DNA from 3 places in the Variovorax sp. OK605 genome. Region 1 is predicted to be linked to each of the others. Evidence: riboswitches for the same ligand, from Rfam matches in the RefSeq annotation. Region 1 holds a riboswitch; each other region holds the start of a gene.
The links. A riboswitch is a leader RNA that binds a small molecule or an ion and turns the genes downstream of it on or off. The one in region 1 is predicted to bind glycine.

Region 1 (10,236 bases):
GCGATGGACCACAAGGTCATCTCGCTCGCGTCGTCGATCACCAACCAGTCGTTCTCTTCACGGATGTTCACGCCCGGCTTTGCCTGCAGGGCTTTCAAGGCAGCGTCCGGCGAGGCATAGCCGATGGCGCTTTCCTGGCTCGCCGGTGCACCGTCGGGCACCTCCTGCACCTGCTGCGCCTGCGCGCCGGACTGGCAAAGGATCGCCAGGCAAAGAAGAGGCAGGGCGCGACGCAACATCCGGGCGACTGTAGCCGGGTGCCGCATCCGGCGGCGGCTGCTCTCAGGCAGGCCTTGCCGACGACGCCCTGAACTCCTGCGGCGACACGTCGTACGCCCGGCGAAACGCCCGCGTGAAATCCGACGGGCTCTTGAACCCCACGCCGTACGCCACGTCCGTGACCATCATGTGCGGGTAGCGCGCGAGGTCGTCGGCCGCATGGCGCAGGCGCAGGTGGCGGATGTACGCGCCCAGGCCGCCTTCGTGCTGGAACAGCCGGTACAGGGTGGGGCGCGGCAGGTGCAGCGCGGCCAGCACCTGCTCGGGCGACAGGTCGGCGCGGTGCAGGTTGGCCTGCACGTAGCGCCGCACCTGGCCGAACATGGCCGCGCGCGCGGCGGCGCGCGCGTCGCCGCTCAGGCGGGCTTCCTTGCCGAAACCGGCCAGCAGCAGCTGCGCGCTCGAACGCACGGCGTTCTCGGCCATGAGGGCGCTCATGTGCGAGATGTCGCGGCCCAGCGCCTCGACCTGGGCCAGGGCCAGCCGCGCGAGTGGCGTGTGCTGCGGCATCACGCGGCCGTGGATGGCCTCGGGGTCGGGAAAGACTTCGTTCACCAGCGAGCCGGGCACGAAGAAGGTCAGCACCCGGCAGTCGTTGCGCTGCATGCGCACGGGTTGGCCCATGTCGAGCGCGATCACCTTGGCCGAATGGGGCGTTTCCTTTTGCCGGGCCGGCGAGCGCACGGTGACGCCTTCGACGTCGCCCTCCAGGAACACGTGGAAAGCGAAGTCGCGCACCTTGTCGGTGGAAATGCGCGCCAGCGAGCGCTCCAGCCGCATGGCGTCGGAGCGGCAGTCGGTGAAGACGACGTCGCCGATGTCGTAGCGGTCGATGGCTGCGTGAAACGGGCGGCCGCTGTCGTCGGGTACGGGCACGACGTCCATGACGTGGCCCACGCGGTCGCGCCAGGCCTGCAGCCGACGGGCCGGCGGCTCGTTCAGCACGCTGAAGTGGCTGTAGGGAAGACCGTTCGGGAGCGTGGAACGGACACCGGTTTCGAGGTCGCGCAAGCCCATCAAAGATGTTCAAAAAACGGCGTGAAGACCGTCAAAAAACCTACAAATAAGACAAAAGTGCCAAAAATTCCCGGAAATCTGGCGGATTCTCTCAAGAAGTGAGACGCACGGTCAAGGCCGTCCGGCGCGTGCACGCAATCTCCCTGCAGACGTGGCAGCAAGTCCACGCGTGCGCGGTTTGCCCTGGGCGAGTACCGGTCAATACGCAGCTTCACTTCATTCTTGAGGGGGCGAGACAGACATGTCCACGGGAAAGATCGGGCGGGTTGCCCTGCGGTTGGCAAGCCGCTATCGCACCAGCGCCGCCGGCGGGGCGGCGCTCGAAGGGCGGCCGCTGCGCTGGCTGGCGAAGGGCATCGCGGGGCGCGGCAAGATCTTCCGGCGCAGCCTGGGCGTGAAGCGCTGGGGTGCGCGGGCGCGGCTCGTGGCGCTGCGGGAACGCACGCGGCTCATCGACCAGATGTGCGTGCTCGGCGCGATGTACCCGGGCGACGGCGCGAGCCGCGCGAGCGTGTCGGTGAGCGCGGCAAGCCCGAGGATGCCGCTGTCGCCGGCGCTGCTGAAGCCGGAAGTCTTTCGCAAGAACAACACCATCGCGGCGCCGGGCGCGCAGCTGTACCGGGCGGCCCGCGCGATGCAGCCGGGCCACTGGAGCGCGCCGCCGCAAGCCGCCACACCCGGCAGCGCATTGCCCGCCGGCTTCCCCGCCTGGGAGCGCGACGCAGGCCTCGCGCACGCGCTCGGCGACGACGTGCTGCCGGCCGATTCGGCCGCGGCCGCGAGCATCGTGGGTTCGATGTTCTCCGACGCGAACGAGGTGGAGCTGGCCTTCCTGATGCGCCTGATCGCCGAAGGCGACTCGGCCACGGCCGCGCGCATTGCACGGCGCATCCTGGAGACGAAGCGCTCGTCCGGGGCCGAGCCGCCGGCCGAGGCCGCGGCCTCGGCGCCACCGAAGGCCAGGCGCGCGCGCGCGGCGGCGCCGGCGAGCCCGGAGCGCGGACGCGGTTCGCTGTCTCCGCGCGAACTCAAGGTGCTGCGCATGATTTCGCAAGGCCTGAGCAACCGCGAGATCGCCGAGACGAGCTACCGCTCGCTGCACACGGTCGATGCGCAGGTGAAGAACATCTACCGCAAGCTGGCGGTGAAGACGCGCGCACAGGCGGTGCGCGAGGCGATGCAACGGGGGCTGCTCAACCCCGAGGCCTGCAACTAGCCCCAGGTCGGCCCGGGCTGGCCCGGGCTGGCCGGGCTATTGCGGCTTGCGGCAATCGCCGCCGACGGACACTGTGCCGTCCTTGCATTCGGTGAGCATGGGCTCGCGCGACGGTGCCGGCGCGCCGCCCGCGTCCGGCCTCGGTTCTCCGACGCCTTTTTCGTAGACGACCTTCTTGCTGCCCAGCTCGCAGCTGCCCACCACCTGCCCGCTGGCCGGTGCGTTGGCATCGACCACGGACACGGTGAAGCGCGCCACGCCGGCGGCGGCGATCTTCGATTCGATCTGGGTGCGCAGGTCGTCGCAGCTTTGGGCGCCATGGGCGGCGCCGGCAACGGCCAGCACGGCGGGAATGAGCCAGGTTTTCATGGGGGGCCTGCCTTGCCAGCGGATGGAGGGACGTGGAGTCTAGTCCCGCACCCGCTGGAGGAGGGAGAGCCGGGGAGCGGCAGTTGCTGCCGTCCCAGGGCTCGTCGTGGCGTCAGGCTTGTGCCGACGCCAGGGTGGCGTTGAGCGTTGCGCTCGGACGCATCACGGCCGAGTACTTCTCGGGGTCGGCCAGGTAGTAGCCGCCGATGTCCACGGCCTTGCCCTGCACGGCTGCGAGCTCGTCGACGATCTTCTGCTCGTTGGACGTGAGCGTCTCGGCCAGCTTCTTGAACTTGGCTTGCAGATCCTTGTCTTCGGTCTGCGCGGCCAGTTCCTGGGCCCAGTACATGGCCAGGTAGAACTGGCTGCCGCGGTTGTCCAGCTGGCCGGTCTTGGGCGACGGGTTCTTGTTGTTGTCCAGCAGCTTGCCGGTGGCGGTGTCGAGCGTCCTGGCCAGGATGGCGGCCTGCTTGTTGCCCGTCTTCAGGCCCAGGTCTTCCAGGCTCACGGCCAGCGCCAGGAATTCACCCAGCGAGTCCCAGCGCAGGTGGTTCTCCTCGACCAGTTGCTGCACGTGCTTGGGGGCCGAGCCGCCCGCGCCGGTCTCGTACAGGCCGCCGCCGGCCATCAGGGGCACGATGGACAGCATCTTGGCCGAGGTGCCCAGTTCCATGATGGGGAACAGGTCGGTCAGGTAGTCGCGCAGGATGTTGCCGGTGGCGCTGATGGTGTCCAGGCCGCGCACGACGCGTTCCAGCGTGTAGCGCATGGCGCGCACCTGGCTCATGATCTGGATGTCCAGGCCCGAGGTGTTGTGCTCGTGCAGGTACATCTTGACCTTGGTGATCAGCTGCGCCTCGTGCGGGCGGTAGGCGTCCAGCCAGAACACCACCGGCATGCCGGAGTTGCGCGCGCGGGTGACGGCCAGCTTGACCCAGTCGCGGATCGCGGCGTCCTTGACCTGGCACATGCGCCAGATGTCGCCTTGCTCCACGTCCTCGCTCATCAGCACTTCGCCGCTGTCCAGGTCGGTGATGTTGGCAACGCCGTCTTCCGGGATCTCGAAGGTCTTGTCGTGCGAGCCGTACTCCTCGGCCTTCTGGGCCATGAGGCCCACGTTGGGCACCGTGCCCATGGTCTTGGGGTCGAAGGCGCCGTGCCACTTGCAGAAGTTGATGATCTCCTGGTAGATGCGGGCGAAGGTCGACTCGGGCATCACGGCCTTGACGTCCTTCAGGCGGCCGTCGGCGCCCCACATCTTGCCGCCGTTGCGGATCATCGCGGGCATCGAGGCGTCCACGATCACGTCGTTGGGCGAATGGAAGTTGGTGATGCCCTTGGCCGAGTCGACCATGGCCAGCTCGGGGCGGTTCTCGTGGCAGGCGTGCAGGTCGCGCTTGATCTCGTCCTGCGTGCTCTGGGGCAGCGTGGCGATCTTGGTGTACAGGTCGACCATGCCGTTGTTGACGTTGATGCCCAGCTCGTCGAACAGCTTGCCGTGTTTCTCGAAGGCTTCCTTGTAGAAGATCTTCACGCAGTGGCCGAACACGATGGGGTGCGAGACCTTCATCATGGTGGCCTTGACGTGCAGCGAGAACATGACGCCGGTCTTGTGCGCGTCCTCGATCTCCTTTTCATAGAAGGCCAGCAGCGCCTTCTTGCTCATGAACATGGAGTCGATCACTTCGCGGTCCAGCAGCGCGATCTTGGGCTTGAGCACGATGGTCTTGCCGCTCTTGGTGATCAGCTCCATCTTCACGTTGCGCGCGCGGTCCAGGGTCATGGACTTTTCGCCGTGATAGAAGTCGCCGCCGTGCATGTGCGACACGTGCGAGCGCGAGGCCTGGCTCCAGTCGGCCATGCTGTGCGGGTTCTTGCGTGCGTATTCCTTGACGGCATTGGGCGCGCGGCGGTCGGAGTTGCCTTCGCGCAGCACCGGGTTCACGGCGCTGCCCGTGCACTTGTTGTAGCGCGCGCGGATGTCCTTGTCCTCGTCCGTGGACGGGCTCTCGGGGTAATCGGGGATCTTGTAGCCCTTGCCCTGCAGTTCCTTGATCGCCGCCTTGAGCTGCGACACCGAGGCGCTGATGTTGGGCAGCTTGATGATGTTGGCGTCGGCCTGCAGCGTGAGCTTGCCGAGTTCGCTGAGGTTGTCGGGCACCTTCTGCGCGTCGCTCAGGAATTCGGGGAATTCACCCAGGACGCGGGCGGCCACGGAGATGTCGCTCGTGGTGACATTGATGCCGGCCGGGTTGGTGAAGGCGCGGATGATGGGCAAAAACGCGTAGGTCGCCAGCAGGGGCGCCTCGTCGGTGAGGGTGTAGACGATGGTGGGTTGCTTCGAGCTCATGCGCTTGCTTCCGTAGATGCTGGTTGTCGGGTTGGCTGGAAAACTTCTGGCGGGATCGGCCGCCGGAATCCGCGATTGTCGCCCGTCGGCGACCTGTTTCGTCCGCCCGAGGGGCGATCACCCCCACGGGCGCCTTGTCAATGGGGTTTCAGGGGAGCGGCAGCTCGATGGTGGCCGCCAGCGGCACGGTGTCGATGCGCTCGGCGCTGGCGACCAGGAAGGCCCTCTGCGTGCCCGCTTCGGCCAGTTCGCACAGCGAACGCCACAGGCAGCGCACCGAACCCGCGTCCAGCGCGGCCGCGGGCTCGTCCAGCAGCACCAGCGGGCGGCTCGAGGCGAGGGCGGCGGCCAGCCACACCTTGCGTCTGGAGCCGGTCGACAGCATGAACATCGACTTCTCCAGGTGCGGGGTCAGCGAGAAGCCTTCGACCAGCGCCTGCCAGCGGGCGTCGTCGAAGCCCGCGTCGCCCTCGCGCAGCGCGGCGGTGCATTGGTGCACCGTGGCCTGGTCGAATCGGTCGGTGGACGGGTCGACGAAGAAGACGTTGCGGCGATAGGCCTCGGGCGACGCGGCCAGGCTGGTGCCCGCCACGCTCAGCTCGCCGGTGGCGGGCAGCGCGCCCGCGATCACCTGCAGCAGCGCCGACTTGCCCGCGCCGGTGTCGCCGTACAGCAGCGTCACGCCGGGGCCGATGGCGGCGCTCCAGTTCGAGGCGATGGCGGGCTGGCCGGGGTACGCGAAGCCGAGCGCGCCGATCTGGAGGAGGGGGGTAGGTGGGTTCATGGTCGCGGCCGACTGTACCAAGCGAGCTTGTGCAGCCGGCCGCACGAAAGGCGCCCGCCGTGGCTACCATTCGGCTCCATGAAAAAGCTGCTCGCCACCGGTCTCCTCGTGTCGTTGTTCGCCGGCCCGATGCTCGCCGCGCCGTCCGCGCAGGTGTTCGAGGTGGTGAAGAAGCCCGAGTCGGTCGATGCGCAATGGCGTGCGCGCCTGTGCGCCCTGCTGCCGCAGCCGTGCGACGTGCAGCAGCTGGGCCTGTACCGCCCACGCGGCGCAACGCCGGGCGATTTCGTCGTGCTCTCCGCGCAGCCGCTGGCCATGGCGCGCGTCAAGCGCACCACCGACGCGAAGGGCTGGCAGCTCGACCGCATGTACGAATTCCCGGCCTACGCCGAGTCCGTCAGGAAGGAGGACAACGCGGGCGCGCCCGAGACCCGCCTGTCGCTCGCGCCCGCGCTCTATCCGCTGGCCGAAGGCAAGTGGGCGGTGGCCGTGCTGCAGACCGTGTCGGAGATGTACTCGGGCGGCGGCGCCTCGTTCGACACCGCCGACTTCGTGCCGCTCGAGGACGGCAAGGCCGTGCACGAAGACATTCCCTTCTCGTGCTTCAAGATGATCCGCGCCTGCTTCAGCGAGAAGGAATACAAGACCTCCAGGCACTGCCACGACGAGAGCAACGGCAGCCTGCGCATCGCCTACGGCGAAGCCGCGAAACCCGGTGGCCTGTACGACTGGCAGTACACGTGGCTGCAGACCGAGTGGGGCCAGAACGAACCGCAGAGCGCCGCGGTCAGCTCGCGCATCCGCTTCACCGCGAAGACCACCGAGCGCGCGGGCTTCTGCGGCGGGCCGCAGTAAATACAAAGGCGTACGGCGCACCGTGTGCGCGGCGCACGCGCACCGTGCGCGCAGCGGAGGGCCACGCGCATCGCGCCGAGTGGCACGCAAACTGCTTTGGAGAAATCCATCCAGGAGAAATGCCGGCTCGATGCTTCGAGTTAGTGCATTACCGAAGGCGATAGCCCAGAACGCTCAGGTCCCAAGACTGGATTTTTCTAACGCTGGAGAGCGCTGACCGGACCCGTTGCAGGGACCGAGGGCAGCCGCCGAAGGGGCAAGCCCTGTGCGATGTGCGCGCGGGGTGAATCTCTCAGGCAAAAGGACAGCAGGGGCACGCCGCGCAGAGCGCGGGGTGTCCGTGTTCGCTTCCGGAGCCTCCTTGTTTCCATGACTTGTTTTCCGCAACGCCACACGACGCATGTGTTCCTGGCGTTGCCCGTTTTCGCGTCCCCCTTTTTCAACCGGAGAACTGACCCATGCTGACGAAACGACGACTGAAAGCCATCTTCGCGGGCGCCCTGCTGGCCGCGGCGGCAGCCACCACCTTCGCGCAGGACACCGGCAAGGTGCTGCGCCTGGTGCCGCAGTCCGACCTGAAGATCCTCGACCCGATCTGGACCACCGCCTTCATCACGCGCAACCACGGCTACATGGTCTACGACACGTTGTTCGGCGTGGACGAGCAGGGCAAGGTGCATCCGCAGATGGTCGACAAGTACACGACCAGCCCCGACGGCAAGACCTGGACCTTCACGCTGCGCAAGAGCCTGGCCTTCCACGACGGCAAGCCCGTCACCTCGGAAGACGTGCTCGCCTCGCTCAAGCGCTGGGGCCAGCGCGACGGCCTGGGCCAGAAGATGTTCGCCGCGCTCGACAAGGCCGAGGCGGTCGACGCCAACACCTTCAAGCTGGTGTTCAAGGACACCTTCGGCATGGTGCTCGACGCGCTGAGCAAGCCTTCGTCGAACCCGCCTTTCATCATGCCCGCGCGCGTGGCCGCCACGCCCGCCGACAAGCAGATCGACGACGCCACCGGCTCGGGCCCGTACATCTTCAAGAAGGACGAGTACCGCCCCGGCGAGAAGATCGTCTACCTGAAGAACACCAGGTACGTGCCGCGCACCGAGGCGCCCTCGGGCACCGCCGGCGGCAAGAACGTGTACGTCGACCGCATGGAATGGATCATCCTGAAGGACGCGCAGACGCAGGCCAACGCGCTGGCCAACGGCGAGGTCGACATGATCGAGTGGGTGCCCTCCGAGCAGTACACGGCGCTGAAGAACAACCCCGCCATCACGCTCGACAGCCCGGTGTCCAAGGGCTCGTTCGCGCTGCACCTGAACCACCTGATCCCACCCTTCGACAACCCGAAGATCGCGCAGGCCGCGTTCATGGCCATCAACCAGGAGGCGCTCATGCGCGCCCAGCTGGTGCACAAGGAGCTGTACAACAGCTGCGCCTCCATCTACCCGTGCGGCTCGACCTTCGCGACCGACAAGACCGGCTACTTCACCGGCAAGCCGCAGTTCGAGAAGGCCAAGGCGCTGCTGAAGGAAGCCGGCTATGACGGCAAGCCCGTGGTGCTGATGTTCCCGGCCGACTTCGCGGTGCTCAACAAGTTTCCGCCGGTGATGGCGCAGCTGCTCAAGCAGGCCGGCTTCAACGTCGACATGCAGTCGATGGACTGGCCCACGCTGGTCACGCGCCGCGCCAAGAAAGACCCGGTCACCAACGGCGGCTGGAACCTCTTCATCACCGGCTGGGGCATTGCCGACAACATGAACCCGATGTTCTTCGCACCGCTCACCGGCACCGGCGACAAGGGCTGGTTCGGCTGGGCCACCGACGACAAGCTCGAGCAGCTGAAGTCGGAGTTCCTCGCCACGGCCGACGAACCCAAGCGCAAGGAACTGGCCACGGCCATCCAGCAGCGCGTGTACGACACCGGCATCTACGCGCCCATCGGCGAATACAAGCCGCTCACGGCCTACCGCAAGGGCGTGGTGAGCGGCGTGGTGCGCTCGCCGGTCGGCGTGTTCTGGAACCTGAAGAAGAACTGAGCCCGCCTCACGGGACCCGCCCATGCTGCTCTTTCTTGCACGCCGCATTCTCTCGACCGTGCCGGTGCTCGTCATCGTCGCGCTGATCGTCTTCCTGATGCTGCGGCTCGCGCCCGGCGACCCCGCGGCCGCCATCGTGGGCGACAGCGGCACCAGCGAGAACATCGCCAGGGTGCGCGAGCAGCTGGGCCTGAACCAGTCGCTGCCCGTGCAGTTCTTCCACTGGAGCGCGCAGCTGCTGCAGGGCAACCTGGGCGAGTCGTACTTCATGAAGAAGACCGTGACCGAGCTGATCGGCCAGCGCATCGAGGCCACGGTGTCGCTGGCCGCGGTGACGCTGGTGGTCACCATCCTCATCGCGGTGCCGCTGGGCGTGATCGCCGCGTGGCGCCATGGCGGGTGGCTCGACCGCATGCTCATGGGCTTCTCGGTGATGGGTTTCTCGATACCCGCCTTCGTCATCGGCTACGTGCTCATCTGGATCTTCGCGCTGCACCTGCAGTGGCTGCCGGTGCAGGGCTACGCGCGGCTGAGCCAGGGGCCGCTGCTGTGGCTCAAGCACCTGATCCTGCCGTCGATCACGCTGTCGATCATCTACGTGGCGCTGATCGCGCGCGTCACGCGCGCGGCGGTGGCCGAGGCCATGACCGAGGACTACATCCGCACGGCGCGCGCCAAGGGCATATCGGAGACGCGCCTGCTGATGCGCCATGCGCTGGCCAACGCGGCGATTCCCATCGTCACGGTGATCGGCATCGGCATTGCGCTGCTCATCGGCGGCGTGGTGGTCACCGAGACGGTGTTCGCCATTCCGGGGCTCGGCCAGCTCACGGTCGACGCGGTGCTCTCGCGCGACTTTCCGCTGATCCAGGGCATCACGCTGTTCTTCTCCGTCATCTATGTGCTCATCAATCTGCTGATCGATGTGAGCTACCTGGTGTTCGACCCCCGCATCCGGTATTGAACCGCCACGAAGAAATACCATGACCGATTCGTCTCTTTCCCTCGCCCCCCCGGGGCCTGCATCCGACGGCGCCGTGGAGGCACTGCCGCCGCCCAGGCGCCGCTCGCTGCTCAAGCGCATCCTGGCCAACGGGTCGGTGCGCGCCGGCGGCGGCGTGCTGGTGCTGCTGGTGCTCATCGCGCTGGCCGCGCCGTGGCTCGGCACCATCGACCCGACCGCCATCGACCCCGGCAGCTCGAACATCCTGCCGGGCACGCGCGGCGAGTTCAACAGCCTGGCCGGCGACACCTTCGAGCACCTGTTCGTCATGGGCACCGACAGCCTGGGCCGCGACATCTGGAGCCGCACGCTGTACGGCGC
Region 2 (10,236 bases), on a different contig from region 1:
CCATGTCACGAAATCTTCACAAAAGGCGTCCGCGGCGGCTGCCGGCCGCCATCCCACATTCACGCCTTGCCCATGCCGAGCAGCACGATGCCCCCGGGCAGCTGCGTGAGCTCGGCGCCGTACACGTCGCGCACCAGCGCCGCCACGTCGTCGAGCCGGTCGATCGAGAAGCTCGCCTGCACCTTGCTGCGGCCCAGCGCCTCGCTGGTCAGCACGAGCCGGCCGTGGCGGTAGCGGTTGACCTCGGCCACCACCTCCGCGAGCGGCACCTGGTCGAAGACCAGCTGGCGCCGGCGCCACGCGCTGACGGCGCTGGCGGCGCCGGTGTCCACCGCCGTCACCGGGCCGAGGCCGTCGGGGCCGTAGCGCAGCTGGCGGCCTTCGACGAGCTGCGCGCGCTGCGCGCCGCGCGCCACCTCGACCTGCCCCGCCAGGCAGGTGACGCAAACCTCGCCGCCGAGGTTGCGGATGTTGAAGCGCGCGCGCACCGCCGACACCATGCCGCCCGCCGCGGCGACGCGCACGCGGGCGCCGCCGCCGGCGGCCGGCGCGCCGGCGAGCACCTCGGCCTCGCCGGCCACCAGCTCGATGCCTTCGCCGGCGTCCGCGCCTTCGCCGCCACCACTGCCACCACTGCCACTACTGCCACCACCCGGCAGCGTGTTCACGCGCGTCTGCGTGTTCATCTGCACTACCACGCCGCCGCCGATGTCGACCTCGCGCTGCTCGCCGGTCGCGGTGCGGTAGTCGGCACCCCATTCGGTCACAGAGGCCCAGAGCCCGAGCGGCGGCGACACCGCCAGGTAGGCCACCGATGCCAGCGAGGCCGTCACCGCGCCGCCCAGCAGCGCGCGGCGGCCCGCCGCGGGCATGGGCCGGGGCGCGAGCAGCGGGGTGCGCTGGCGCGCCGCGCGTTCTTCCTGCTGGCGCACGCGCTGCGCGGCCGGCGCCATCGACTGCCACACCTCGCGCGCCCGCACGAAGGCCTGCGCGTGCAGCGTGCTCTGCGTGCACCAGCGCCGGAAGGCGCGTGCGTCGTCTTCGTTCGCCTGTTGCGAACCCAGCCGCACGACCCAGGCCTGCGCTTCCCGTTGCATGGTTTTCATCGCTTCGGACTCCCCGCGTTCAGCTGTCATCACGCTTAGACTGTTTTCCCGCGCCGGGACCGAAGCGCTGGATGAAATCCCTGCCCAGCCTTTCGCAGCAATGCTCCAGGCCGGCGCGCAATTCCTTCTCGACCGTGCGCACCGACACGCCGTAGCGCGTGGCGATGTCCTTGTGCGGCATCTCGTCCACGCGCGCCGCGAACACGATGGCGCGGCGGCGGCGCGGCAGCTCGGCCAGCGCGCGCTCGAGCGCCTCGATCTCGCTGCGCGCCTCGGCGCCGCGCGCCGGGTCGGCCATCTCGTCGGCCATGTCGTAGAGCTCCTCGACCTCGCCGGCATTCAGCAGGCGCGCGTTGCTCTTGCGCTGGTCTTCCGCCGCGTTGAGCGCAATGCGGAACAGGTAGGCCGACGGGTAGCGCACCACATCGCGGATGTGGGTGTTCTCCACGCGCAGGTAGGCCTCCTGCAGCGCGTCGTTGGCCAGGTCTTCCGAGCCCAGGCGAATCTGCAGGTGCTTGCGGAACTGGGTGTAGCGCGCGAGGAAGAGCGCGCGCAGCGCCGCCTTGATCGACTCCGGCATGCCGCTCAGCCCGCGCCGCCGCGGTACGGCCGGCAGTCGCGCTGCGGATTGGCGCGCGGGGTCAACAGAATGGTCACCGGTTGCGCGAGCGCCGCCGGCACGGGCGCCTCGAGGTCGAGGGTGCGCAGGCGTTCGATGACCGCCGCGTCGCGCTCGTGCACGCCGCTGCCTTCGAGCAGGCGTGCCGCGCTGACCAGGCCGCCGGGGTCGATCCACAGTTGCACGGCAAGGCGGTAGCGCCCGAAGGCGTCGGGCTGCGCGATGCACAGCACGCGCGTGATGGCGCGCTGCAGCACGGCGCCGAAGGCGGCCTGGGCGAGCGCGGTGTCGGCGCGGCCCGCGCCTTCAGGTGCGGGGGCTTCGGAAGCTTCGGGCGCATGCGGCGCCGCCGCGTCGTCCTGCAGCGGCACCAGCGTGAACGCATTGGCGGAGATGTAGCGCGCCGCCAGGCGGGTGCCCGCGAGCAGGCGCCTCAGCGCCTCCTGCGGCGCGAAGTCGCCATGCACGGCCGCGGCCTCCCGGTCCGCCATGAGGCTGCCGGCCACCAGCACCGAGTGGCCTGTGATGCGGCCGAAGACGGCCAGCGAGGCGGCCAGCGGCTGGGCCGGCAGGTCGAAGCGGACCATGGCCTCTTCCTGCGGCGCGGCGTGCACCGGCGACCAGCGCGCCCCCAGCATCAGCGCCATCATGAGACACCAGGACAGTGTCAGCGCGCCGCCGGGGGTGGAAGGAATTGTCATGGGGCGGAAATCGAAACGGCGTAGGTGGTCGGAGAAATGGCCGGGCGCCCGGCGGCCGCAGCGAGACTAGCGAGGGCGCATGACCGACATGTGACGTTTGGTTTCCATGCGCCGCCTGGCGCGGCGTGCGTCTTCCGATTGACATGCGCGCTGCATAGACTCTTCGCTTTTTCCGTCCTGCCTTGCCGTGCCTTGCGTCGGCGGTGGCGGGCCGGACACGATGGAGGTGGGGATGGGCAGGTGTCGTCTGTGCGGTTTCGCCGCTGTCTCTGCTGCCGTTGCGCTGGCATGCAGCCTCGCCGCACCGGCGCGGGCCGCCGAGGCCGAGGCCGCTTGCGTCGAGGTGACCGTCAACGGCGAGCGCGCGCCCTCCTATGCCTGCATGACGGACAAGCTGCGTCCGGCCGCACCGCCGCCGGGCACGGCCACCCAGGGCCTGGCCTCCGAAGCCATCGTGCAGCGGCCGTCCAACCAGCTCGGGCTGTTCAATCGCGCCGCGACGGAACACCGCATGGGCAACACCTTCGGCACCTCCGTCTATCCGCAGCGCCCGCCGGCCGTGGCACCTGCGGGGCCGGTGTTTCCGAGCCGCTGAACAGAATCGCCAAGGCCCTCCCGCGGCCGCGCAGCCGGGTGGCGCGGCGCTTGCATGTGAACCGACCGGCACGCACAGGCACTCCGTCCGACCATTGAAGGGATTTGCAATGAGGCTTCACGCCACCTGCAGGATGACCGTCAACGCCAGCAGCGACTGCCCCGTGGTCGCCATGCTTCGTCCGCGCAGCGGCGACGCGCAATGGATGGTCAGCGAGCGCTACGAGCTGCACCCCTGGGTCACGACCACCGAATACGTCGACAGCTTCGGCAACCTGTGCCAGCGCCTGAAGATCCCGCAAGGCGAGATGCGCATCGAGGTCGAGATGATCATGGAAGCGGACGCCGCCATTGCCGTTGCGCCCGACGCCGCGGCGGTGCCGGTCGAAGACCTGCCTTCCGACGCGCTGCAGTACCTGCTGCAAAGCCGCTACTGCCCGTCCGACAAGATGGGCGAGCGGGCCCGGCGCATCGCCGGCGATACCAGGCCCGGCTATGCGCAGGTCGAGGCCATCCGGCAATGGATCCACACCAACCTTCAATACAGGTACGGCGTGAGCGACGGTTCGACCGACGCGCTGGACACGCTGAACGACGGCGCGGGCGTATGCCGGGACTTCTCGCACGTGGCCATCGGCATGTGCCGGGCGCTGCGCATTCCGGCGCGCCTGGTGGTGGGCTACCTCCACCAACTCGACCCGATGGACATGCACGCATGGTTCGAAGCCTTCGTGGGCGGGCGCTGGTACACCTTCGACGCCACGCAGGACCAACCGCGCGGCGGGCGCATCGTGCTGGCCTACGGGCGCGACGCGGCGGACGTGGCTTTTCTCTCCAACTACGGGCCGCTGGAAATGGGCGATATGGCCGTGACCGTGGAAGAGATTTCCGCGGATGCGACGGACGCCGCGCAGCGCTGCTGAGCAACAGGCCGGCGGGTCAGGACGGTGCCCGGCGCAGGTACGCGCTGGGCGGCACGCCCAGCGTGCGGCGGAACATCGCGGTGAAAGCGCTCGGGCTCTCGTAGCCGTGCGACAGCGCCACCTCGAGGATCGACGCGCCCGCCGCCAGTTTCGGCAGGCTCAGCAGCAGCCGCGCCTGCCGGCACCAGGCGCCGAAGTTCATGCCGGTCTCGCGCTGGAACAGGCGCGCGAGCGTGCGGCTGTTCATGTGCAGGCGCCGCGCCCACGCGTCGAGCGACGCGGGCCGCGACGGGTCGCGCACCAGTTCCTCGCACAACGCGGCCAGCCTCGCGTGGCGCGGCATGGGCACGTGCAGCGACAGGGCCGGCGCGGCCTCGATCTCGTCGAGCAGCAGTTCCATCACGCGCTCGTCGCGCCCGCCCGGCGCGCAATCGCGCGGCAGCGCCACGGCGGTGACGATCAGCGCGCGCAGCAGCTCGCCGACGTGGATCACGCGGCATTCGCCGCCCAGGTCGGCGCGCGTGCCGGGCTCCACGAAAACGGTGCGCATCTTCACCACGCCGGCCATGCGGATCTCGTGCGCCATGCCGGCCGGCACCCACACGCCGCGCCCCGGCGGCACCACCCAGCTGCCGGCCGCCGCGCCCACGAGCATCACGCCCGAAATGGCATGGATCAGCTGCCCGCGCCGGTGCACATGCGACGGAATGAAGGCGTCGCCCGCCGGGTCGGTCGCCAGCGCCGCGACGGCGCGCGGGGTCGACTCGCCCTCTTCGGGCCGCAGGTTGATGTCTTTGTCCATTTCTCGACGATGTTTGCCAATTCGTAGCGAGAAGATCTTCGCACGGCTTCCTACGATCGCTTTTTCACAAGAAAACGAAAGAAACGATAGCCATGAACAAGCGCCGCCTCGGGCTGCTCACCGGCACCCATGCCGTCAACGATCTCTACCAGGGCCTGGTGCCCGCGCTGCTGCCCTTCATGGTGCTGGAGCGCGGCTACAGCTACACGGCCGCGGCCGGCCTGATGCTGGCGGCCACCGGGCTGTCGAGCGTGGTGCAGCCGCTGTTCGGCCTGTACGCCGACCGCCATCCGCGCAGCTGGCTGGTGCCCACGGGCTTCCTGGTGGCCGCGCTGGGCGTGGTGCTGGCGGGGCTGAGCCAGAGCTACCTGCTGACCTGGATCGCCATTGCGCTGTGCGGCCTGGGCATCGCGGCCTACCACCCGCCGGCCACGGTGGCGGCGCGCGCGGCGGGCGGTGCGTCGCAGAAGGCGATGAGCGTGTTCTCGGTGGGCGGCACCATCGGCGCGTCATTCGCGCCGGTGCTGGCGGCCACGGCGGTGGGCGGCGGCAGCCTGTCGCGCAGCTACCTGCTGGGCGTGCCGGCGGTGGTGATGGGGGTGGTCTGGCTGCTGGCCAGCACGGGGCGCGCGGGCAGCGCCGCGGCGGCCGCTTCGGCCGCCGCGCGCAAGGCCGGCGCCGCAGTGGCGAAGCCGCCCAACGACTGGCGCGCCTTCGGCTGGCTGGTGGCGACCATCGTGGGCTGGTCGATCCCGTACGTCACGGTGCTGTCGATGCTCTCGTTGCGCATCACGCGCGACCTGCACGGCACGGCTTTCCAGGGCGCCGCGGCGCTCACGGCCTTCACCGCCGCGGGCGCGGTGGGCACGCTGCTCGGCGGCTGGCTGGGCGACCGCATCGGGCGCATGGGCACCATTCGCGCGGGCTACCTGCTCGCCTTGCCGGCGCTGGCCGGCCTGGTGCTCGCGCCCTCGGCCGGCTGGGCGCTGGCCTGCACCGCGCTGCTCGGCATGAGCATGTTCCTGCCCTTCGCCGCGCAGGTGACGCTGGCGCAGGACTACCTGCCGCGCAACCCGGCCACGGCCAGCGGCATCACGCTCGGGCTGGCGCTGTCGGTGGGCGGGCTGGTGTCGCCGCTGTTCGGCATGCTGTCGGACGCGCGCGGCCTGGGCGTCACGCTGACCGCCGTGTTGTGCGTGCTGTGCGTGGCCACGGTGCTCGCGCTGCGGCTGCGCAACCGGTCGATGCAGCCGATGGGCGCGGGCGTGGAGGGTGCCGCGGCCTGAACGGGTTGAACGGGTTGAACGGGTTGAACGGGTTGAACGGGTTGAACGGGTTGAATGGGTTGAATGGGTTGAACGCGCGCGCAACCATTGGCTCATCCGCAAGGAAAGCGCAGGCGGCTGAGCTTGTGGCCCTGTAAGTCGAATGGTTCATGAAGGTGTCACCACTTGCAACGATGCTGCAGTCCTCGATTCCCCAAGGCTGTGGCTGCATGCTTCCCACCAAGACCGACAAGGCGCGCGACGAACTGCAGGGCGGCCAGCGCACGCTCACCCAGCGTGAGCGCGCGCTGCTGCTGATGGCCGACGGCCGGCGCTCGCTGACCGACTTCAGTCCGCTGTTCACCACCCGGGACGAGGCCGAGCAGGCGCTGCTGGCGCTGGTGCAGCGCGGCTACCTGCAGGACCCCCAGGCGGCCGCCGCCGCGGCAGCAGCCGCCGCGCAGGCGGCGCAGGCCCAGGCCCAGGCTGCGGCTGCGGCCGCCCCGGTCGCGGAACCGATCCAGGTCAGCACCTCGGCCGACAGCTTCGACGGCAAGCGCTCGCTGGCCACCACGCGCATGTTCCTGTTCGACATGTGCGAGCGCATGTTCGTGCGCCGCGACCCCAGGTTCGCGCTGCAGATGCGCGACGCCCTGCGCGAGGCGCGCGACCGCGACGCGATGCTGACCATCGCCGCGCTGATGCTCAGCGAGGTCGAGAAGACCGCCGGTCCGGAGCGCGCCGAATCGCTGCGCGAGCGCATCGACCGGCTGCTGCCGCCGGCCGAGATCGTTCACTGAAACAAAAACCTGGGCCCCGCGCGATCCACTACACTCGCCCGGGTCAGGAGAGAGCCCCGCACGACGGGGCCGCCGAAGGCGCAGGGGATTCCCGAACGCTCAGGCAAAAGGACTGACAAGGCGCCGGTGAACACCGGCGTTTCCTTGCTGGAGAGAGGCCGCGGCACCCGAAACGGTGCACCGGCCCACCGAAGGAGCAAACCCCGATCGTGGGGTGAATCTCTCAGGTAAAGCGGACAGCAGGGGTGGCCCATGGCTTGCGTCATGGATTTCGTCTGCCCCTTTTGCCCTCTGGAGAGCCCCGTGGCTGCTTCTTCCGCCTCCGACACCCTTCTCAAGACGCCGCTGTACGACCTCCACGTGGCGCTCGGCGCCCGCATGGTGCCCTTCGCGGGCTACTCGATGCCGGTGCAGTACCCCGCCGGCCTGATGGCCGAGCACAAGCACACGCGCGACGCGGCCGGCCTGTTCGACATTTCCCACATGGGCCAGCTGCGCCTGGTGGGCCCCGACGCCGCCGCCGCCTTCGAAACCCTGATGCCCGTCGACGTGGTCGACCTGCCCGCCGGCAAGCAGCGCTACGGCCTGCTGCTGAACGACGAAGGCGGCATCCTCGACGACCTGATGTTCTTCAACGAAGGCAACGGCTCGCTCTTCGTGATCGTCAACGGCGCCTGCAAGGTGGCCGACATCGCCCACATCCAGCAGAAGATCGGCGGCCGCTGCGACGTGCAGCCCCTACCCGACCACGCCCTGCTGGCGCTGCAGGGCCCGCAGGCCGCGGCCACGCTGGCGCGGCTGTCGCCCGGCATCGAGCGCTTCGTGTTCATGACCGGCGGCGCGGTGCAGATCGGCGATGACAAAGTCAAGGTCGACGCCTTCGTCACCCGCAGCGGCTACACCGGCGAAGACGGCTTCGAGATCTCGGTGGCCGCCAAGGACGCCGACGCGCTGGCCCGCCTGCTGCTGGCCCAGCCCGAGGTGAAGCCCGTGGGCCTCGGCGCGCGCAATTCGCTGCGCCTGGAAGCCGGCCTGTGCCTGTACGGCAACGACATCGACACCACCACCACGCCGGTCGAGGCCTCGCTCAACTGGGCGATGCAGAAGGTGCGCCGCGCGGGCGGCGCGCGCGAAGGCGGCTTCCCCGGCGCCGCGAAGATCCTGGCGCAGCTGGCCGCGGCCACCGCGGGCGCGGCCGGCCACACCGACCACGACACGCTCAAGCGCAAACGCGTGGGACTGGTGGCGCTGGAGCGCATTCCGGTGCGCGACGGGACCGTGCTGCAGTCCTTCGAAGGCCATGACATCGGCATCGTCACCAGCGGCCTGCTCGGCCCGACGGCCGACCGCTGCGTGGCCATGGGCTACGTGGCCACCGCGTTCTCGCAGCCCGGCACGCGCGTGCAGGCCATCGTGCGCGGCAAGCCGGTGCCGATGGAAGTGTCCACCATGCCTTTCGTGCCCACCCGCTACTACCGTGGTTGACGCGGCTGACGCGGTTGATGCACACCGAGCCCCGTTAGGCTCTGCACCCCGAAACATTTTTTCCACGAGGAGTTTTCCATGAGCATCAAGTACACCAAGGACCACGAATGGGTGTCGGCCGAAGGCGACGCGGCCACCGTCGGCATCACCGTGCATGCGCAGGATGCGCTGGGCGACGTGGTGTTCGTCGACCTGCCTGAAGTCGGCAAGAGCTTCGCGCAAGGCGAAGTCGCCGGCGTCGTCGAATCGGTCAAGGCCGCCGCCGATGTGTTCATGCCCGTGTCGGGCGAAGTCACCGAAGTGAACGAAGCGCTGCGCGCCGACCCCTCGCTCGCCAACAGCGACCCGCTGGCCAGCGGCTGGTTCTTCAAGGTCAAGCTGAGCGAACCCGCGCAGCTCGACGCCCTGCTCGACGCCGCGTCGTACGACAAGTTCGCCGCCGAATCCTGAAATGATGTTTGCCCCTCGGCTTGCCACTTCGTGTGCTTCTCCATCCCCCATGGGGAAGGCGCGGTCCGCCTTGGGGCGGCCCGGCGGCGACCGCTGAGTTCTTTTATTAACGCCGATAGACAGTCACCGCCATGCCGACGCCCGCCCTTCCCTCTTTGCAAGAACTAGAGAACGCCGAAGAATTCCTTGCCCGCCACATCGGCATCGATGCGGCGGACGAGGCGCGCATGCTGCCGGTGATCGGCTCGACGACGCGCGCGGAGCTCATCGACGGCATCGTGCCCGCGGCCATCCGCAGGAGCAAGCCGATGCGCCTGCCCGCGCCGGTGACCGAAGCCGACGCGCTGGCCGAGCTGAAGGCGATGGCGTCGAAGAACAAGGTGTTCAGGAACTTCATCGGCCAGGGCTACTACGGCACGCACACGCCGGGCGTGATCCTGCGCAACATCCTGGAGAACCCCGCCTGGTACACGGCCTACACGCCCTACCAGGCCGAGATCTCGCAGGGCCGCATGGAAGCCCTGCTGAACTTCCAGACGATGGTGTGCGACCTCACGGGCATGGCCATCGCCAACGCGTCGATGCTCGACGAAGCCACCGCCGCGGCCGAGGCCATGACGCTGGCCAAGCGCAGCGTGAAGAGCAAGAGCAACGTGTTCCTGGTCTCGGGCGACTGCCATCCGCAGACCATCGAAGTCATCAAGACGCGCGCCGCGCCGCTGGGCATCGAGGTGAAGGTCAGCACCGTGTCGGAAACGCTGCCGCTGCTGATGGTGAGCGGCGAGTTCTTCGGCGTGCTCGCGCAGTACCCCGCCACCACCGGCCATGTGCACGACCTGCGCCCGCTCGCGGGCCACGCGCACCAGTGCGACGCCGCCTTCATCGTCGCGGCCGACCTGCTGGCGCTCACGCTGCTGGTGGCGCCAGGCGAGTTCGATGCCGACATCGTCTGCGGCACCACGCAGCGCTTCGGCATGCCGCTGTGCAACGGCGGCCCGCACGCCGCCTACCTGGCCTGCCGCGATTCGTTCAAGCGCTCGCTGCCGGGCCGCCTGGTGGGCGTGAGCGTGGACACGCACGGCCAGCCCGCCTACCGCCTCGCGCTGCAGACGCGCGAGCAGCACATCCGCCGCGAGAAGGCCACGTCGAACATCTGCACCGCGCAGGTGCTGCCGGCCGTGGTGGCCAGCATGTACGCCGTGTACCACGGTCCCGACGGCCTCACGCGCATCGCGCAGCGCGTGGCCGTGCTCACCGCCATCCTGTCGAAGGGCCTGTCGCAGATGGGCCGCGAGCCGGTCAACACCACCGCCTTCGACTCGCTGACCATTCGCACCGGCGACGACACCGCCGCCATCATCGAACGCGCGCAGGCCGGCGGCGTCAACCTGCGCCAGCGCCTGCAGCAGCACCTGGGCATCTCGCTGGACGAGACCACCACGCGCGCCGACATCGAAACACTGTGGGCCCTGTTCGTGCCGGCCGGCACCG
Region 3 (10,236 bases), on a different contig from region 1:
TGGCGGGTTCACCGTCCAGCGGGTTGTGCACATGGAAGCGCGGGAGCGCGTGCCCTGGCGCGGTCCGGCAGGCGGCCTCGGGGCCGGCGTCGGGCACGACGGGGCGGCGCGCCAGGCCCAGCGGCGCCGGCACGGCGTCGCAGGAGGTGTCGCAGAAGGCGTCGCAGAAGGCGGCGGCGCGCGGCAGGTCGGTGCTGCCGACGGTGACGTGGCTGAACATCAGCCTCTCCTGGGCGCGGCGGTGCCTGCGCTTGAGGAGGCAGGGGAGGCGCTGTTGGCCGCCGGCTGCGACAGGCGCTTGCCGATCACCACCGTGGCCACCACGGCAATGGCGAAGCCCAGCGTCACCAGGTCCAGCGGCTCGCCCAGGATCGGGATCGACGCCAGGATCGACAGGAAGGGCTGCAGCAGCTGCGTCTGGCTCACGCGCAGCGCGCCGCCCAGGGCCAGGCCGCGGTACCAGGCGAAGAAGCCGATCCACATCGAGAACATGCCCACGTACACGAAGCCCAGCCACGACGAGGTGGCCACCGGCTGCGTCGGCCACAGCGCCAGCGTGGCCGGCAGCGTGAACGGCAGCGCCATCACGCAGACCCAGCAGATCACGCGCTCGGCGCCCAGCGACGGCGTGACCTGCGCGCCGTAGATGTAGCCGAACGAGGCCGCGATCACCGCGCCCACCAGCAGCAGGTCGGCCCACTCGAAGCCGAAGCCATGCCCGGTCTGGCTCGCGCGCAGCACCGAGAACACCACCACCAGCAAGCTGCCCGCGACGGCGCACAGCCAGAAGCCCAGCCGCGCGCGCTGGTGCAGCACCCAGGCCGCGACGGCGGCCGTGACCAGCGGCAGCAGCGCCGTCACCACCGCCGCGTGGCTGGCCGTGACCACGCGCAGCGCATAGGCCAGCAGCAGCGGAAAGCCGATGCAGTTGCCCAGCACCGCCACGCCCAGCGACTTCCACTGGTGCGGCGCCGGCCGCGGCGAACGCGTCACCAGCAGGAAGATGGCCGACAGCACGCCCGCCAGCGCCGCGCGCCCGAGCGTCACGAACCACGGCGAGAGCTGGGGCGCCTCCTGCGAGCCGGTGGCCAGGCGCGTCATGGGCAGCGTGATGGCGAACATGGCCACCCCGACCACGCCGAGCCACATGCCCAGCGTCTCGTCCTTGATGTCGAGCTTCATACGCTCACCATCCACCACGCGGTGAGCACCAGCACCAGGCCCATGGCGCGGTTGAACCACAGCAGCCGCGCGCCCTTGGTGAGCCAGTCGCGCAGCAGCGCGCCGACCAGCGCATAGGCGAAGTTGCTGGCGAAGGCGTAGACCAGCATCACCGGCGCGACGATGGCGAAGCGGCCGAGCGCGTCAGGCTGGCCGGCGATCCAGCCCGCCACCAGCGTGAGCGCCAGCAGCCAGGCCTTGATGTTCACGAACTGCAGCATCACGCCCTGGCCGAAGCCGACCGACAGGCTCGCGCCGTCGGCCTTGCCGAGGGTGCCGCTGCCGCTGAGCTTGTAGGCGAGCCACAGCAGGTAGCCGATGCCCAGCGCCTTGATGGCCACCCGCAGCGCGGGCACCGCGACCACCAGCGCGCCGATGCCGGCGGCGCTCAGCGCCAGCAGCAAGGTCCAGCCGATGGGCACGGCGAGCACGAAGCGCATCGCGCGCGGCAGGCCGCCGTTGGCCGCCAGGGCGGTCGAGAGCGTGGTGTTGGGTCCGGGCGAGAAGCTCATCGCCGTGGCCAGCACCAGCAGCGCGGTGAATTCTTGCCAGTTCATGACACACACTCTAAACTTGCGACCATTACAGTGCCAGTACAGATAGTCGAACAATCACGGAATCTGTATTGGTCAATCCTGCGGCACAGAGCCCACAAGGCTTTTCCGGAGCACTTGAACGCATGCTGACACGCACCTCCACCCAGTCGCTCACCGGGCAATTGGCCGACCGTCTTGCCGAACGCATCCGCACGCGGCTGCTGCCGCCCGGCGCCCGCCTGCCCTCGGTGCGCGAGTGCGCGCGGCAGCAGGGCGTGAGCCCGTACACCGTGGTGGCGGCCTACGACCAGTTGCTGGCGCAGGGGCTGGTCGAGGCGCGGCGGCAGCGCGGCTTCTATGTGCGGGACTCGGCGCCGATACAGGAGGGCCGTTCGAACAACGGCGCCGACCCCGGCGGCGTGAGCGGCATGCCGGCGGCGATGGCCGTGCAGATGATGGCCTCGCGCGTGCCGGCCGACGCCAGCTCGCTGATCCGCAGCATGTTCCACCGCCCGAGCGACAAGCCGCAGCCCGGCATGGGCGTGTTCCCGCCGGACTGGATGGCGTCGACCTTCATGCCCACGGCCGTGCGCCGCATGACCAGCACGGCCGCGCTGCAGGAGCTGTCGCTGCAGTACGGCGAGCCGTCGGGCGACATGAGCCTGCGGCGCAGCCTGTCGCAGAAGCTGGTGGGCATCAACGTGCCGGCCTCGCCCGACCAGATCGTGACCACCATCGGCGCCACGCATGCGCTGGACATCGTGAGCCGCACGCTGCTGCGCGCGGGCGACCCGGTGATGGTCGAGGAGCCGGGCTGGGCGCTGGAGTTTGCGCGGCTGGAAGCGCTGGGCATGCGCATCCTGCCGGTGCCGCGGCGCGCCGACGGGCCCGACCTGGAGGTGATGGCGCAGTACTGCGCGCTGCACCAGCCGAAGCTGTTCGTGAGCGTGAGCGTGCTGCACAATCCGACCGGCTACAGCCTCACGCCGGGTAGCGCGCACCGCGTGCTCCAGCTGGCCAACGCGCACGACTTCCACATCGTCGAGGACGACACCTACAGCCACCTCGCGCCCGAGCACGCCACGCGGCTGAGCGCGCTCGACGGGCTGCAGCGCACCATCTACGTGAGCGGCTTCGCGAAGATCATCGCGCCCAACTGGCGCATCGGCTTCCTGGCCGCGGCGCCCGCGCTGAAGGAGCGGCTGCTCGAAACCAAGCTGCTGGCCACGCTGACCTCGCCCACGCTGTTCGAGCGGGCCTTGTCGTGGTGCATCGACCAGGGGCAGCTGCGCCGGCATTCGGAGCGCGTGCGCATCCGGCTCGACGGCGCGCGCGGGCGCTCGGTGAAGCTGGCCATCGCGCACGGCTGCACCTTCGCGTCGGAGCCGGCGGGGCTGTTCGGCTGGGTCGACACCGGCGTGGACACCGACGCGCTCACGCAGCGCATGCTCGACCAGGGCTACCTGCTGGCGCCGGGCTCGCTGTTCCATGCGCGCCGCCCGCCCAGCACGATGATGCGGATCAACTTCGCGACCTCGCAGGACGCGACCTTCTGGAAAGTCTTCAGCAAGGTGCGCGGCGAGCTCTGACGGCCGCGAAAACCCCGGGGCCTTGGAGTAAGCTGGCAACACAAGAAAACCCACCCCGGAGACCTGCCGCATGAGCAACACCAGCAAGCCCTTCGACTTCAGCCAATTCGTTCCCGGATTCGACTTCCTGAAGAACCTTGCCGGCGGTGCCGCCGCAGGCGCCGGCACCGGCTCGGTGCCCGGCATTCCCAGCCTGGCGAGCTGGGTGGCGCCCACGCTGAGCGTGGAAGAAGTCGACAAGCGCATCCAGGAACTCAAGACCGTGCAGTACTGGCTCGAGCAGAACGGCCATGCGCTGAAGGCGACGATCCAGGCGCTCGAGGTGCAGAAGATGACCTTGTCGACACTGCGCGGCATGAACGTGCGCATGGAAGACATCGCCAGCGCGTTCACCAAGCAGGCGAGCGCGATGGCGCCGGCGCCCGCCGCGCCGGAGCCCGAGGAGGTCGAAGAGGTCGAGGAATTCGAAGAGGTCGAGGACGAGGCGCCCGAAGAGGAAACGCCCGCGCCGAAGAAGCCGCGCGCCAGGGCGTCGGCCGGTGCCAAGGCCGGCGGCGCCGGCGTGGTCGACCCGATGCAATGGTGGGGCTCGCTCACCGAGCAGTTCCAGCAGATCGCCAGTTCGGCGCTGCAGGACGCGGCCCAGCTGAAGGTGCCCGCCATGGCGCAGCCGCTGGCCGACGTGGTCGGCCAGGCGATGGGCAGGCCCGCCGCGGCGAAGAAGGCCGCGCCAGCCAAGACCGCAGCCAGGACCGCCGCTAAGAAGGCGGCCGCCACGCCGGCCGCCAAGAAGAAGACCGCGACCGCCGCCCGCAAGCGAACCTCCGGCCGGCGCTGACGTCATACACACATATTTTCCGAAGAGAACGGGTTGGCACGCATCATGAAGTTGTTTCCCACCGGCCATGCCACCCATCCGCAATGGCGCATGGCGGCCGGCCTCGTGCTGGCCCAGTTGCGTGCGCAGATGGCACTGCCCGACTACGCGTCGTCGCCGACGCTCGGGCTGCTCTACATCACCGACCACTATGCGAGCGACGCGCAGGACATCCTCGACCACCTGAGCGCCGAGCTGCCCGAGGTCACCGACTGGTCGGGCACCGTCGGCATCGGCGTGTCGGCCAACAACGCCGAGTATTTCGACGAGCCCGGCATCAGCCTGATGCTGTGCGCGCTGCCCAGCGACCAGTACCGCGTGTTCTCGGGCGTGGCGCCGCTGGGCAACTCGGAAATGAGCGGCTTCGAGGCGCACACCGCGCTGGTCCACGCCGACCCCGCAACGCCCGACCTGGCCGAGCTGATCGGCGAGATGGCCGGGCGCACCGACACTGGCTACCTGTTCGGCGGCCTGACCTCGGGCCGCGGCAGCGCGCTGCAGTTCGCGATCGGCGGCAACGGCAACATCCGCGGCCACGGCGCGGCGGGCGGCGTGTTCTCGGGCGGCTTGTCGGGCGTGGTGTTCGGCGAGGGCGTGCGGCTGGTGTCGCGCGTCACGCAGGGCTGCCAGCCGCTGCGCTCGGGGGCGGGGCGCCAGCGCGAGATCACCGAGGCCGACGGCAACCTGCTGCTCAGGCTCGACGGCGAACCGGCGCTCGACGTGCTGCTGGCCGACCTGCAGGTGTCGCTCGAGCGGCCGCAGGAAGCCATCGACGCCGTGCGCAACACGCTGGTCGGTCTGGCCGACGCGGGCAGCGACGGCATCCGCCGCACCGGCGACCTGGGGGCCGACGTGCTGGTGCGCCACATCATCGGCCTGGACCCCACGCGGCGCGGCATCGCCATTGCCGACACCGCCGAGGCCGGCATGCGGCTGACCTTCTGCCGCCGCAACGCGCAGGCCGCCCGGGCCGACCTGATGCGCATCTGCGCGGAAATCCGTGAAGAGCTGGAGCCCGAAGAACAGACGCTGGCCACCGCGCGCGCCGTGGCCGCCGGCGAGGCCGAGGCGGCGCCGCACCCGGCGCGGCGCATTGCCGGCGCGGTGTACGTGAGCTGCTCCGGCCGCGGCGGACCGCACTTCGGCGCGCCGGGCGCCGAGCTGCAGATCGTGCGGCACGCGCTGGGCGATGTGCCGTTGGTCGGCTTCTTTGCCGCGGGTGAAATCGCCCGGCACCACCTGTATGGCTATACCGGGGTGCTGACGGTGTTCACCAGCAACGACTGAAGCGAACGCCGCAGTCCGGTCACCAAGCCATCAGGCGGTCAGGCCGGCTGCAGCACGCGCGGCTGCGGTGCCGGCATGCCGGTGAACGCGAAATCGACCTCGGGCGCCAGCCCGCTCACGATGCGCGCGATCGACTTGCCCGAGCCGCAGGCGTGGGTCCAGCCGAGCGTGCCGTGGCCGGTGTTGAGGAACAGGTTCTGCAGCTTCGTCTTGCCGATCAGCGGCACGTTGCTCGGCGTGGCGGGGCGCAGGCCGGTCCAGAACTGGGCCTGCGTGGTGTCGCCGGCGCCGGGGAACAGCGCTTCGACGCGGCGCACGATGGCTTCGCAGCGCACCTGGTTCAGGTCGCGGTCGTAGCCGTTGAGCTCGGCCGTGCCGGCGATGCGCAGGCGGTCGCCGGACTCGGACGTGTAGCGCGAGAACACCAGCTTGAACTCGTCGTCGGTCAGCGAGACCTGGTGGGCCTTGGAGGCGTCTTTCACGGGCAGCGTCACCGAATAGCCCTTGGCCGGGTAGATCGGCAGCCGGATGCCCAGCGGCGCCGCGAGCAGCGGGCTCAGCGAGCCCATCGCCATCACGAACGCGTCGCCGCGGATGCGCTGGAAGCGGCCTTCGTTGTCGGTGGCTTCGACGTGGTCGATCTTGCCGCCGGCTTCGCGCAGCGCGGTGATGGTGTGGCTCATCAGGAACTTCACGCCGGCCGCCGCCGCGAGCTTGCAGAGTTCGCGCGCGAAGCGGTTGGCGTCGCCGGATTCGTCTTCGGCCGTGAAGGTGGCGCCGGCCAGCTTCGGGCGGATGTGGGCGAGGGCGGGCTCGATCTTCACGGCCTCGTCGGCCGAGATGACCTGGCGCTCGCAGCCCAGGGCGCGCATCTGCTCGGCGGGGGCAAGGGCGCCGTCGAATTCCTTCTGCGTCGTATAGAAGTGCAGGATGCCCTGGGTGCGCTGGTCGTAGGCCAGATGGGTGTCGCGACGCAATTGCTGCAACATGTCGCGGCTGTATGTACCCAAACGAACGATCTGCTCGATGTTGTGGCGGGTGCGCGCCGGGGTGCATTCGCGCAGGAACTGCAGGCCCCAGAGCCACTGGCGCATGTCGGCGCGGATACGGAAGAGCAGCGGGGCGTCCTCCTTGCCCAGCCATTGCAGCACCTTGAGCGGTGCGCTGGGGTTGGCCCAGGGTTCGGCATGGCTGACCGAGATCTGCCCGCCGTTGGCGAAGCTGGTTTCGGCGGCGGGGGTGGCCTGCCGGTCGATCACGGTCACGTCGTGGCCGAGTTGCTGGAGGTAGTAAGCCGAGGTCACGCCGAGCAGGCCGGCGCCAAGAACGATCACGCGCATTTCAAGTACCTTTGAGGTTGCAGCGCTTGAACGACGGGCGTGGTGTGCTATTGAATCAATAGCAGGCAACCGGACGGCCGTGTCCAAGTTGCCGCTCCCCCTGTCCTCGGTACCTGAGAGATTCACCCGCTGCGCCCGCAGCGGGTTTGCTCCTTCGGTGCGTCACGGCCATGAAATGGCGTGGCGGCTCTCCAGACGGCGTTTCAGTTGATGCAGTACTGACCCCTTGCCGAAATCCTCCATCGGGACTTCGTCGGGCCGACCTGAGCGTTTATGGGAGTTTGCGCCTTCGGTAGGGCCACCGGGGTGGCCCGCTCTCCTGCAGTGGGCGCGATTGTAGGCGGGGGCTGCGTGGCTGCCAACCCGCCGGTTTTTGGGCGCCGGGCCGATGGGATAATGGCCGGTTGATCATTCGTGATTTGCCGCAGGGCGAGTTTTCACAACATAAAAGGGACCCCATGATCCTGGTTACCGGCGGCGCCGGCTTCATTGGCGCCAATTTCGTACTCGACTGGATCGCGAACAGCGACGAGCCGGTCGTGAACCTCGACAAACTGACCTACGCGGGCAACCTCGAGACCCTCGCGTCGCTCAAGGGCAACCCGAAGCACATCTTCGTGCAGGGCGACATCGGCGACAGCGCACTGATCGACCGCCTGCTGGCCGAGCACAAGCCGCGCGCCGTCGTGAACTTCGCCGCGGAATCGCACGTCGATCGCTCGATCCACGGCCCCGAGGATTTCGTGCAGACCAACGTGCTCGGCACCTTCCGCCTGCTCGAATCCGTGCGCGGCTTCTGGAGCGCGCTGCCGGCCGACGAGAAGACCGCCTTCCGCTTCCTGCACGTGTCGACCGACGAGGTCTACGGCTCGCTCTCGAAGACCGACCCCGCCTTCACCGAAGAACACAAGTACGAGCCCAACAGCCCGTACTCGGCCAGCAAGGCCGCCAGCGACCACCTCGTGCGCGCCTGGCACCACACCTACGGCCTGCCCGTGCTGACCACGAACTGCTCGAACAACTACGGCCCGTTCCACTTCCCCGAGAAGCTGATCCCGCTGATGATCGTCAACGCGCTGGCCGGCAAGAACCTGCCCGTGTACGGTGACGGCATGCAGGTGCGCGACTGGCTCTATGTGAAAGACCACTGCAGCGCCGTTCGCCGCGTGCTCGAAGCGGGCAGGCTGGGCGAGACCTACAACGTGGGCGGCTGGAACGAGAAGCCCAACATCGAGATCGTCAACACCGTGTGTGCGCTGCTCGACGAGCTGCGCCCCCGCGCCGACGGCAAGCCGTACAAGGAGCAGATCGCCTACGTCACGGACCGCCCGGGCCATGACCGCCGCTACGCCATCGACGCGCGCAAGCTCGAGCGCGAACTCGGCTGGAAGCCCGCTGAAACCTTCGACACCGGCATCCGCAAGACCGTCGAGTGGTACCTGGCGAACAGCGAGTGGGTGAGCAACGTGCAGAGCGGCGCCTACCGCGAATGGGTCGAGAAGCAATACGACGACGCAAAGGCCGCCACATGAAGCTGCTGCTGCTGGGCAAGGGCGGACAGGTCGGCTGGGAATTGCAGCGCAGCCTGGCGCCGCTCGGCGAACTGGTTGCGCTCGATTTCGACAGCACGGATTTCCGCGCCGACTTCAGCCGCCCCGAGCAGCTGGCCGACACGGTGCTGAAGGTGCGCCCCGACGTCATCGTGAACGCCGCTGCGCACACGGCCGTCGACAAGGCCGAGAGCGAGCCCGAGTTCGCGCGCAAGCTCAACGCCACGTCGCCCGGCGTCGTGGCCGAAGCGGCCCAGCAGATCGGTGCGCTGATGGTGCATTACTCGACCGACTACGTCTTCGACGGCAGCGGCAGCAAGCCCTGGAAGGAAGACGACGCGACGGGTCCGCTCAGCGTGTACGGCCAGACCAAGCTCGAAGGCGAACAACTGGTGGCGCAGAACTGCGCGAAGCACCTGATCTTTCGTACGAGCTGGGTGTACGCGGCGCGCGGCGGCAACTTCGCCAAGACCATGCTGCGGATCGCCAAGGAGCGCGACAAGCTGACCGTCATCGACGACCAGTTCGGCGCGCCGACCGGAGCGGAGCTACTGGCCGACGTGACGGCGCATGCCATTCGCGCGACGTTGCAGGACCCTTCCAAGGCGGGTCTGTATCACGCGATCGCCGGCGGCGAGACCACCTGGTACGGCTATGCGCGCTTCGTGCTCGAGATGGCGCAGCAGGCGGGTGTCGAGCTCAGGGCCGGGCCGCAGGCCGTCGAACCGGTGCCGACCAGCGCGTTCCCCACGCCGGCGAAGCGCCCGCACAACTCGCGCCTGGACACCACCAAATTGCAGACCACTTTCGGCCTGCGCCTGCCGCCGTGGCAGGAAGGCGTCGCGCGCATGCTGCGCGAGACCCTGTGAACTCTCACGAGAAGAAAAACATGACCAAGACAACGCAACGCAAGGGCATCATCCTGGCCGGTGGTTCGGGCACGCGGCTGCATCCGGCCACACTGGCAATGAGCAAGCAGCTCCTGCCGGTTTACGACAAGCCGATGATCTATTACCCCCTGAGCACGCTGATGCTCGGCGGCATGCGCGACATCCTGATCATCAGCACGCCACAGGACACGCCCCGATTCCAGCAGTTGCTGGGTGACGGCAGCCAGTGGGGCATCAACCTGCAGTACGCGGTGCAGCCGAGTCCGGACGGGCTGGCGCAAGCGTTCATCATCGGCGACGAGTTCGTGGGCAATTCGCCCAGCGCGCTGGTGCTGGGCGACAACATCTTCTACGGCCATGACCTCGTGAATCTGCTCTCGGCAGCCGATACCAAGCAGTCGGGCGCTACCGTGTTTGCGTACCACGTGCAGGACCCCGAGCGCTATGGTGTGGTCGCGTTCGATGCGAAGGGCAAGGCCAGCAGCATCGAAGAAAAGCCGTTGAAGCCGAAGAGCAACTATGCGGTGACGGGGCTCTACTTCTACGACAACCAGGTGGTGGACATTGCGAAGGCAGTGAAGCCGAGCGAGCGCGGCGAACTCGAGATCACCGCAGTCAATCAAGCGTACCTGGACTTGAATCAGTTGAACGTGCAGATCATGCAGCGCGGCTATGCGTGGCTCGATACCGGCACGCACGACAGCCTGCTGGAAGCCGGCCAGTTCATCGCGACGCTGGAACATCGCCAGGGTTTGAAGATCGCCTGCCCCGAAGAGATTTCGTGGCGCAATGGATTCATCACCAGCGAACAGCTTGAAAAGCTGGCCGCGCCGCTCGAAAAAAGTGGCTACGGTAAATACCTCAAGCACCTTTTGAGCGATGAGGTGCGCTCATGAAGGTCACACCGACAGCAATTCCAGATGTGCTCGTCATCGAGCCCAAGGTG

Region 2: it holds a riboswitch for glycine, as region 1 does, so the genes downstream of both, gcvT (glycine cleavage system aminomethyltransferase GcvT) here and BM013_RS05510 (ABC transporter substrate-binding protein) in region 1, are expected to answer to the same signal.
Region 3: it holds a riboswitch for glycine, as region 1 does, so the genes downstream of both, BM013_RS11180 (D-amino acid dehydrogenase) here and BM013_RS05510 (ABC transporter substrate-binding protein) in region 1, are expected to answer to the same signal.

What each region holds. Positions count from the first base shown of each region.
Region 1 covers NZ_FOWL01000002.1:234,816-245,051, forward strand. Annotated here, with positions in the region: gene BM013_RS05475 (hypothetical protein) at 1-239, opposite strand, end outside; gene BM013_RS05480 (AraC family transcriptional regulator) at 283-1,296, opposite strand; gene BM013_RS05485 (helix-turn-helix transcriptional regulator) at 1,538-2,512, shown strand; gene BM013_RS05490 (DUF1161 domain-containing protein) at 2,549-2,881, opposite strand; gene BM013_RS05495 (NADP-dependent isocitrate dehydrogenase) at 2,994-5,231, opposite strand; gene BM013_RS05500 (ABC transporter ATP-binding protein) at 5,380-6,015, opposite strand; gene BM013_RS05505 (hypothetical protein) at 6,094-6,870, shown strand; glycine riboswitch at 7,064-7,188, shown strand; gene BM013_RS05510 (ABC transporter substrate-binding protein) at 7,329-8,912, shown strand; gene BM013_RS05515 (ABC transporter permease) at 8,935-9,876, shown strand; gene BM013_RS05520 (ABC transporter permease) at 9,896-10,236, shown strand, end outside.
Region 2 covers NZ_FOWL01000014.1:162,742-172,977, reverse strand. Annotated here, with positions in the region: gene BM013_RS30215 (FecR family protein) at 60-1,106, opposite strand; gene BM013_RS30210 (RNA polymerase sigma factor) at 1,126-1,686, opposite strand; gene BM013_RS30205 (secretin and TonB N-terminal domain-containing protein) at 1,692-2,426, opposite strand; gene BM013_RS30200 (hypothetical protein) at 2,659-3,021, shown strand; gene BM013_RS30195 (transglutaminase domain-containing protein) at 3,131-3,943, shown strand; gene BM013_RS30190 (AraC family transcriptional regulator) at 3,960-4,745, opposite strand; gene BM013_RS30185 (MFS transporter) at 4,838-6,031, shown strand; gene BM013_RS30180 (hypothetical protein) at 6,241-6,810, shown strand; glycine riboswitch at 6,845-6,935, shown strand; glycine riboswitch at 6,948-7,060, shown strand; gene gcvT (glycine cleavage system aminomethyltransferase GcvT) at 7,114-8,295, shown strand; gene gcvH (glycine cleavage system protein GcvH) at 8,374-8,745, shown strand; gene gcvP (aminomethyl-transferring glycine dehydrogenase) at 8,877-10,236, shown strand, end outside.
Region 3 covers NZ_FOWL01000003.1:633,813-644,048, reverse strand. Annotated here, with positions in the region: gene BM013_RS11210 (VOC family protein) at 1-220, opposite strand, end outside; gene BM013_RS11205 (DMT family transporter) at 220-1,182, opposite strand; gene BM013_RS11200 (LysE family translocator) at 1,179-1,778, opposite strand; gene BM013_RS11195 (aminotransferase-like domain-containing protein) at 1,901-3,346, shown strand; gene BM013_RS11190 (PhaM family polyhydroxyalkanoate granule multifunctional regulatory protein) at 3,417-4,184, shown strand; gene BM013_RS11185 (FIST signal transduction protein) at 4,230-5,510, shown strand; gene BM013_RS11180 (D-amino acid dehydrogenase) at 5,549-6,850, opposite strand; glycine riboswitch at 6,941-7,055, opposite strand; glycine riboswitch at 7,092-7,182, opposite strand; gene rfbB (dTDP-glucose 4,6-dehydratase) at 7,309-8,382, shown strand; gene rfbD (dTDP-4-dehydrorhamnose reductase) at 8,379-9,269, shown strand; gene rfbA (glucose-1-phosphate thymidylyltransferase RfbA) at 9,290-10,186, shown strand; gene rfbC (dTDP-4-dehydrorhamnose 3,5-epimerase) at 10,183-10,236, shown strand, end outside.